Regions from separate parts of the Micromonospora sp. NBC_01638 genome, predicted to be linked through region 1. Evidence: riboswitches for the same ligand, from Rfam matches in the RefSeq annotation. Region 1 holds a riboswitch; the other holds the start of a gene.
The links. Region 1 has a riboswitch for cobalamin ahead of OG811_RS12395 (ABC transporter substrate-binding protein). Riboswitches for the same ligand answer to the same signal wherever they lie in the genome.

Region 1 (4,179 bases):
CTCGACCCCGCGAGCAGCCGGACGGTGTGCGGCACGATGATGCCGACAAAGCCGATCAGGCCGGTCGCGGAGACCGCCGCCGCGGTGCCCAGGGAAGCGGCGGCGATCAGCAGGTAGCGGGTGCGCTGCGGGTGCAGGCCCAGGCTCCTCGCCTCGTCGTCGCCGACCGCGAGGACGTCCAGCTCGCGGCGGTGCAGCAGCACCACCACGGTGGTCAACGCGGCGTACGGCAGCACCAGCAGCACGTCGTGCCAGCCGGCGGTGGCCAGCCGGCCGAGCAGCCAGGAGTAGACCGGCTGGATGCTGTCGGAGTGTCGTTGCAGCAGGTACGTCTGCCCGGCGGAGAGGAACGCGGAGACCGCCACCCCGGCCAGGATCAGCATCGCCGGTGAGCCGCTCCGCCCGCCGGCCGCGCCGAGCACATAGGTCATCGTCACGGCGAGCAGCGAACCGGCGAACGCGGCCAGCGGGATGGTCATCGGCAGCCCGGAGATCGCGCCCTGCCGGCCGGCGCCGCCGAGGGCGATCACCGCGGTCACCGCGAGGCCCGCGCCGGCGGCCACACCGAGCAGGTACGGGTCGGCCAGCGGGTTGCGGAACACGCCCTGGTAGCAGCCGCCGGCGAGGGCGAGCAGGCCGCCGACGAGCAGACCCAGCACCACCCGGGGCAGGCGCAGCTCGGTGACGATCGCGATCTCCCGCTCGGACAGCCCGCTGTCGAGGTGCAACCCCGGAATCAGGTTGAGCAGCTCGGCGGCGACGCTGCCCGGTGGCAGGCTCACCGGGCCGAGCGACACCCCGGCGACGAGCGCGACGAGCACCGCGAACACCCCGGCGACCAGCCAGCCCAGGCGTACCCCGGCAGGCCGGGCCACCGACTGTGGCCCGGCGGACCGGGCCACGGACAGTGACCCGGTCACCGAGGGAAGACGGTCACGCGGGCACCTTGGCTACCGCGTCGATGATGACCCGGAGCAGGTCCACGACCCGCGGACCCCAGCGGGAGGCGATGTCGTCGTCCAGCGTGACGACCTGGTTGTTCTTCACCGCGGTGAGCCCGGCCCAGCCGCTGCGCGCCTTGACCGAGTCGGCGTTCTGCTGGCAGCACTTGGAGTCGGCCAGGAAGACGAAGTCCGGGTCGGCGTTGACGATGAACTCCTGGGACAGCTGCGGGTAGCCAGCGTTCTTGCCGTCCGCGTCAGCGGGGTCGGCGATGTTGGTCAGACCGGCCTGGCTGTAGAGCGAGCCGATGAAGGTCTTGCTGGTGGCGCTGTACAGCTCCGGACCCAGCTCGTGGAAGTACGTGAGCTTCTCGGTGCGCTGCGGCAGGTCCTTGACCAGCTTGGCGATGTCGTCCTTCATCCGGGTGGCGACGTCGGTGGCCTGGTCGGCGTGCCCGGTCAGCGTGCCCAGCTCGGTGATCTGCCGATACGAGTCGTCCAGGGTGGTCGCCGCCGGGGTCAGGTAGACCGGGATCTTCAGCTTGCCGAGCTGCTCGACGATTTTGTTCCGATCGTCGGAGAGCACCACCAGGTCGGGGTTTTTGCCGGCGATCGCCTCGGCGTTCGGTTGGAAACCGGAGAGGTCGGTCTTGGGCGCGTCGGCCGGGTAGTTGGACTGGTCGTCGACGGCGCTCACCTGCGGGCCGGCACCGATCGCGAAGAGGATCTCGGTGGCGGTGGGCGCCAGCGAGACGATCTTCTCGGGGCGCTTGTCGAGGGTGAGCGCACCGACCGTCACCGGGTAGGCGGCGGCTGCGGTGCCCGCGCTCGGCTGGTCGTCGGCCTTCTCGGCGCAGGCGCCGAGGACGAGCGCGGCGACCGCGAGGGTTGCGGCGAAGAGCCGAGGTGTACGTCTGAACATGGGGGCCTCCTGTCGGTCGAGGAGTGTGGTGCTTCGCCGACAGGGACTTTCGTACGCCCGCCCACGAGGCGCCCTTCCTCGAGAGCGCGTTTCGCGACCGATCCGCAGGCGACCTGGCTCGTCCCCACCGTCGGTGGGGCATCACAGTTGCGGGACAGCGCCGGGTTTCGCACCGGCTTCGCTGCGGACTGGTCGCTAAGACGGTAGCGCATCGCTGAGACCAGCCTGTTGATCTAGGGCATATCGGCGTGAGTTGATCTCAGATCACGACAATATGCCCTAGATCAGCGCGGGGAGAGGGGGCGGGAGGGGGTGGGAGGGGGGTGGGGCCCTGTCGGGGGGTGGGACGGGGCCCCACCCGATCAGGAGGAGGTGATGGTGACGTTGTCCACAGCCGCCTCCACCAGGCTGGCTCCGGAGGCGTCCGCCGCCTCGACGAGGATGCGTACCGACTGGCCGGCGTACGGGGTGAGGTTGAGGTTCGCCACCGCCCAGCTGCCGTTGCGGTTGGTCGCCGCGCCGGCCTGGGTGAGCAGCGCTGTGGTGCCGCCGTTGTGCACCACGCTCACCCGCAGGTAGTCCGCCGACGAGGCGTTCGAGCCGTGCGCCAGGTACCAGGCCAGGGAGAGGGTCAGCGTGCCGGACGACGGCAGGGTCACCGCCGGGGACCGGGCGCTGGTCACGCCGCCATCGACGTCGTAGTCACCAGCCGCCGAACCGGCGAGCCCGCCGGTGACCAGGTCGTTGGCACCGGCGTACGGGGTGAGCTGCTTGGCGCCCGAGGAGGTGGTCGCCTGGGCGGCGCCCCGTTCCCACGCCCCGGCCGTGGCGGTGTCGGTGCCGGACGGGTTGATGGTCCAGCCGGTGGCGGTTTCGAAGGTGTCCGACCAGACCGTGGTGCCACCACCACCGCCGCAGTACTGCGCCTGCTTGCCGATGGCCCGGTACGGGCAGTCGGCGTACTCGCTGAGCAGCAGCACCGCCTCCCGGTTGCGCGAGGTCTGCGCGGGGATCACCTCGTCGGGCGGGTAGAAGCCGCCGCCGCCGGACGAACCGGGATACATCTCGAAGGTGTACGCCCAGATGTTGTGGGTGGCCCACATCCAGTCGAGGCTGTCCCCGTCGGTGATGTAGAGGTCGCTGGACTGCTCCGGTGTGTAGTTGTTGGTGGCCGCCATCTGCTGGCCGATGGTGGCGAAGGTGTTGTACTGGTCCGCGTTCATCCCCGTCGCGGTGTTCGCGGTGGTGTAGCCGTACGGCCAGAGCACCAACTGCGAGTACGTGTGGAAGTCGATGTTGGCCTTGATCTGCTGCACGCCACCGACCACCCGGCCGTTGACGAAGTTGCGCAGTGCCTGCGTCTCGGGTGCGGAGAACGCCGACGGGCCACGGTAGGTCTCCGACGAGGTGGTGCCCGACGAGCCGCCGCAGCAACCCCAGTTGTAGGACCAGTTGCGGTTCAGGTCGGTGCCGACATTGGACGAGCCGCTGTTGGGCTGACGGTTCTTGCGCCAGGACCGGTACGACCCGGTGGCGATGTCGTACTCGCTGCCGTCCGGGTTGACCGTCGGCACGATCCAGATCTCCCGGCTGTTGACGATGTTGGTGATCCGGGAGTCGCCGCCGTAGCTGTCGGTGAAGAGGTTGAGCAGGTAGATCGCCATCTCGACGGTCAGGTGCTCACGGGCGTGCTGTTGGGAGTTGAACAGGATCTCCGGTTCGTTCTCGTCGGTGCCGACGTTGTCGGAGATCTTCACCGCCATCAGGTCGCGGCCCTCGTACGACGAACCGATGCTGATCTTGCGGGCGATCGCCGGATGGTCGGCGACGACCTGGTTCACGACGGCGGTCAGTTCCGCGTAGTCGTGGTAGTTGGAGTCGGCGGGCGGGAAGGCCAGCGTGCCCATCTCGCCGGCGCCGCGCTCGGCGTTGGGCGGTGGGGCGAGCGGTTCGAGTCGGAAGCCGAGCTTGCCGATCGCGGCGGCCTCACCCGCGGTGGCCGAGATGTGCAGGACTCCGTGTTCGGAGTAGTCGATGGCGGCTCCGGTGCGGGCCACCGCGTTGCGATCGGCGAGGGTCCGGGGCCCGAGCACCCGGTAGCTGGCGGCGGCCGGCTCTGCGGTGCGGTCCGGTGCCGGTCGGGCGGCGACCGGACCGGCGGCGACGGTGACGATTCCCAGCCCGGTGACGACGGCGAGCACCAGGACGCGGCGGAGAGGGATGGGCGTGCGGAGGGCCATGGACTACCTCCTCGATGGGCGGGAGATCCCGCTCGGTGAAGGACACTTCACCACCTGCCACATGGTCATATCAATA
Region 2 (4,179 bases), 2.7 Mb from region 1:
CCGCAGTTCCGGGGTCTGAGGGAAGGATCCGATGGTGGTGGTGGGCAGCGGTGGGAGGTCCAGTCGGGCCTGCTGCTTGGCGGCTCGTTCTGCGTAGGGTCCCCGGCGTACGTGTTCGGGCCGCAGCGCGTCGAGGCGGGCTCGGACCGCGTCGTTTCGCCAGGCTGCCGGTGCGGCGGGTGGGGGAGGAGGAAGCACGCCGACGCCGTCGCGTAGGGCGCGTCCGAGGGCCACGACCTCGTCGACCTTCTGCCGGGCGAACGCCAGCCGGGCACGCAGGTCGACGTCGAGGTCGGGTTCGGCGGCCAGGTCCACCGGCACGTGCAGCAACGAGCACGACGTCGACACCGCGACGTGATCGGCCAGCCCGGTCAGTACCGCACCGGCCGCAGTGGCGGCGCGCAGGTCCGTACGCCAGATGTTGCGCCCGTCGACCAGCCCCGCGACGATCGTCTTGTTCCGCAGCGGCCCAGCGGCGGCGAGCCTCTTCAGGTTGCCCGGCCCGGCGACGAGGTCGATGCCCACCGCCTCGACCGGAGTGCCCAGCAGCGCCGGCAGCGCGTCTCCGAGGTCACCGAAGTACGACGCGACGAACAGCCGGGGCCGGTGTTCCACGCTGCCGAGCTGACGGTACGCGGCACGCAGCGCGGCGATCTCGTCCGAGGTGCGGTCGGCGGTGTAAGCGGGCTCGTCGAGCTGGACCCATGCGACCCCGGCGTCGGCCAGGGTGCCGAGAATGTCGGCATAGACCGCGACGAGGCCATCGAGTCGGTCAAACGGCCGGAACCCCTCCGGGGTGTTCCCGGTGGCCTTTGACAGCAGGAGGTAGGTCGCCGGCCCGACCAGCACCGGCCGCGTGGTGACGCCGAGGGCCTTTGCTTCGGCGTACTCCCGCACGGCCTTCTCGGGGCGGGCGGTGAACACCGTGTCCGGGCCGATCTCCGGCACCAGGTAGTGGTAGTTGGTGTCGAACCACTTAGTCAGCTCCAGAGCCGGTTCCCGCTCCGTACCGCGCGCCATGGCGAAGTAGGTGTCCAGGTCACCGAGGCCGAGGTGGCGGAAACGGTCCGGGATCGCGTCGATCAGGACCGTGGTGTCGAGCACCTGGTCGTAGAACGAGAACGTGTTCGACGGAACAGCGTCCAGACCGGCGTCGCGCAGCGAGCGCCACACCTCTGCGCGCAGGCCGGCTGCGGTCTCCTGTAGAGCGGTCGCATCGATCCGGCCCGCCCAGTAGGACTCGACGGCGTGCTTGAGTTCCCGGTGCGGACCGATGCGGGGGTAGCCGAGCACGGTGCTCAGCCCGAACGGTGTGGTCACGAGACGGGTGTCCTTCCCTCGAGGTCGACCCTCGACCACACGGGAAGAACGGCAGGGCACCGGCTGACGACCGGGCCTCGCCCAGGCCCTCCCGAGAGGCCGGTGGCGGCGTACGCGGACGCGTACGCGGTGCGGGCAGGTCTTCGGACTCGCGGGCGCGACCGGCGTGAACCGATCTCCTACTGGCCGTCGCTTCCCAGACGCTCACGCGTCCAGTGCGTATGACGGCTGTCGTTCCCACTCACCGCTGCGGGGCAGTCCCGGTCTTGCACCGGGTTCCCTCTTACGACGCCACACCATGATGGTGCGGCGAACCAGCACTGCCGACCATCGTACGGCCTGCGAGCTGATTCCCCGGGCCGCAGTCATCGGCAGCTTTTCCTGTCGTCCGTCCAGCACCGGACCGGTCGGGAGTCCGGGTGCCCGGACTCCCGACCGAGGCCCGCTACGGCGGGGAGATGGACGGCGCCTGCCCGGAGCCGAAGCGCCATCCTTCGACAGTGCCCTGCGCGGGGTTGTAGTGACTGGGTTCGCGTTGGGCTACACCACTCCGACCCCGTTCCCCAGCGACCGCTCCTACGGTCAGGTGCGCTCGGTTCTGGGGTCCAGTGCCATCACCGGGTTGTCCGGCCCTTTCGAGGTGGGCGAGTTTGCTGTCGCGCCGAATGCCCGCCGCGGTGGTCTCGGTCGGCGGCTACTCGACACTCTGGTTGGTGACCGTCCGGCGTGGCTGCTGACCGTGCCGACGATCCCCGGAACGACGGCCTTCTATGACGCTGCCGGGTGGCAGAGGTTGGGAACCGGCGAGGGCATCACGATCTACACGAACGTGCCCCTCGCGCCGAGCGGCTGACGGGGGGCCGCTGGGGCCAGGCAGTAGTGCGCCGCGCAGCACGGCGGACGGGTCGGCGAGATGTCTGTCAGCGCGGCACCGCAGTACGAGGCGATCGCGGACTCCGACCGGAATCTGCCGACGACGCCGGCGCGGGCCAGGTTCTTCACCGCGGTCACGTTTCCGATGCCGCGTAGCTCGGTGAGGGTGGTGCCAGAGGCCGTGACGGCGGCGGTCAGGGTTGTTGTTGCCTCGGTGATGCGCCGGTCGAGGCGGCGGACTTTGCTGAGCAGGTCCTGGCGACCTGCCCCTTAGTGAGGCGGCCCCTGCGCCCCTGGCTGGGCTGGACGGACAATGATCGAATGTCCTCGACGATGCTCGTGGTCGGTCCGAAGCTCGGCGTTGCGCTGGTCGTGCTGGCCCTCGTGGCGGCGATCGTGGTGACCCTCGGGAAGCTGGGCCACGGTCGGCAGGTGCTGGTCGCTGCTGTTCGTGCTGCGATCCAACTGGGTGCCGTGTCGTTGCTGATCGCGGGCATCGTGGTGTCGCTGTGGGCCACGGCCGCGTTTGTCCTGCTGATGTGTGGTGTGGCTGCGGGCACGTCCGGTCGGCGTGTCACGGGCGGCAGCCGGGGGTGGTGGGCCGGTGTGCCGATCGTGGTGGGCAGCATGGCGGTGGTGGCGGGGCTGCTGTTGGCGGGCTTGGTGCCGATGCGTGGCATCGCGATCATCCCGGTCGCGGGGATTCTGATCGGCGGGGCGATGACTGCGACCTCGTTGGCCGGGCGGCGGGCGGTGGACGAGCTGACCAACCGGCGTGGCGAGGTGGAGGCTGGCCTGGCCCTGGGTTTGCTGCCTCGTGATGCCGTGCTGTTGGTGTGCCGTCCGGCGGCCGGACAAGCGTTGGTCCCGGCACTCGACCAGACCCGGACGGTGGGCCTGGTGACCCTGCCCGGCGCGTTCGTCGGGGTGCTGCTGGGTGGAGCGAGCCCGCTCGCCGCCGGAGTGACGCAGTTGGTCGTTCTCGTCGGGCTCCTCGCTGTGGAGGCCGTCGCCGTCGTCCTCACCGTCGAGTTGGTGGCCCGTGGCCGTCTCCATCCCGCCAGATTGAACCCCGGGCTCAGCCGTTGATATCGTCCGATGCCGCTACGGTCGCAAGGCACTGAAGCAAACCATGATTGCCAGCGCGCTGTCGCGGCGCAACAGCCGCAACGGCCGGCATGCCGGTGAACATGTCATCGCTGGCGCTGCGCCCTGGCGCTGCCTACCGGGGGTCGTGCAGTAGTGCGCCGCGCAGCACGGCGGACGGGTCGGGGCCCAGGTCGAGCCGGCTGGGGCAGACGTCGGCGCGGACGAGCAGGTCCCCGACGGCGGCGATCATCGCGCCGTTGTCGGTGCACAGGCGTGGTGACGGCACCCGCAGGTGGATGCCGGCGGCGGCGCAGCGTTGTTCGGCGAGGCCGCGTACCCGACTGTTGGCGGCGACACCGCCAACGAGGAGCAGCGTGTCCGCCTGGTGGTCCCGGCAGGCGGTGAGGGCCTTGCGGGTGAGGGTGTCGGCGACGGCCTCCTGGAACGACGCGGCGACGTCGGCGACGGGCAGTGGCCGGTCACTGTGTTGTTCGACCCAGCGGGCGACGGCGGTCTTGAGCCCGGAGAACGAGAACCGGTAGGGCGGGTCCTGCGGGCCGGTCATCGGGCGGGGAAACTTGATGGCGTTCGGGTCGCCGTCGCGGGCGATCCGGTCGATGACCGGCCCGCCGGGGTAGGGCAGGCCGAGTAGGCGGGCGACCTTGTCGAATGCCTCACCGGCGGCGTCGTCGACGGTGTCGCCGAGGTGCACGACGGGGTCGCGGGCGAGGTCGCCGATCAGCAGCAGGCTCGTGTGCCCGCCGGAGACGATGAGGGCGACGCATCGGGCCGGCAGCGGCCCGTGTTCGAGGACGTCGACGGCGGCGTGGCCAGCGAGGTGGTGCACGCCGTAGAGGGGGACGCCGAGGCTCAGCGCGTATGCCTTGCCGGCGGCGA

Region 2: it holds a riboswitch for cobalamin, as region 1 does, so the genes downstream of both, metE (5-methyltetrahydropteroyltriglutamate--homocysteine S-methyltransferase) here and OG811_RS12395 (ABC transporter substrate-binding protein) in region 1, are expected to answer to the same signal.

The regions. Positions count from the first base shown of each region.
Region 1 covers NZ_CP109273.1:2,613,573-2,617,751, reverse strand. The annotation lists gene OG811_RS12400 (FecCD family ABC transporter permease) at 1-920, opposite strand, end outside; gene OG811_RS12395 (ABC transporter substrate-binding protein) at 934-1,863, opposite strand; cobalamin riboswitch at 1,949-2,084, opposite strand; gene OG811_RS12390 (M14 family zinc carboxypeptidase) at 2,226-4,103, opposite strand.
Region 2 covers NZ_CP109273.1:6,810,745-6,814,923, reverse strand. The annotation lists gene metE (5-methyltetrahydropteroyltriglutamate--homocysteine S-methyltransferase) at 1-1,320, opposite strand, end outside; cobalamin riboswitch at 1,437-1,654, opposite strand; gene OG811_RS31635 (hypothetical protein) at 1,841-2,173, shown strand; gene OG811_RS31630 (transposase) at 2,140-2,391, opposite strand; gene OG811_RS31625 (ABC transporter permease) at 2,515-3,282, shown strand; gene tsaD (tRNA (adenosine(37)-N6)-threonylcarbamoyltransferase complex transferase subunit TsaD) at 3,416-4,179, opposite strand, start outside.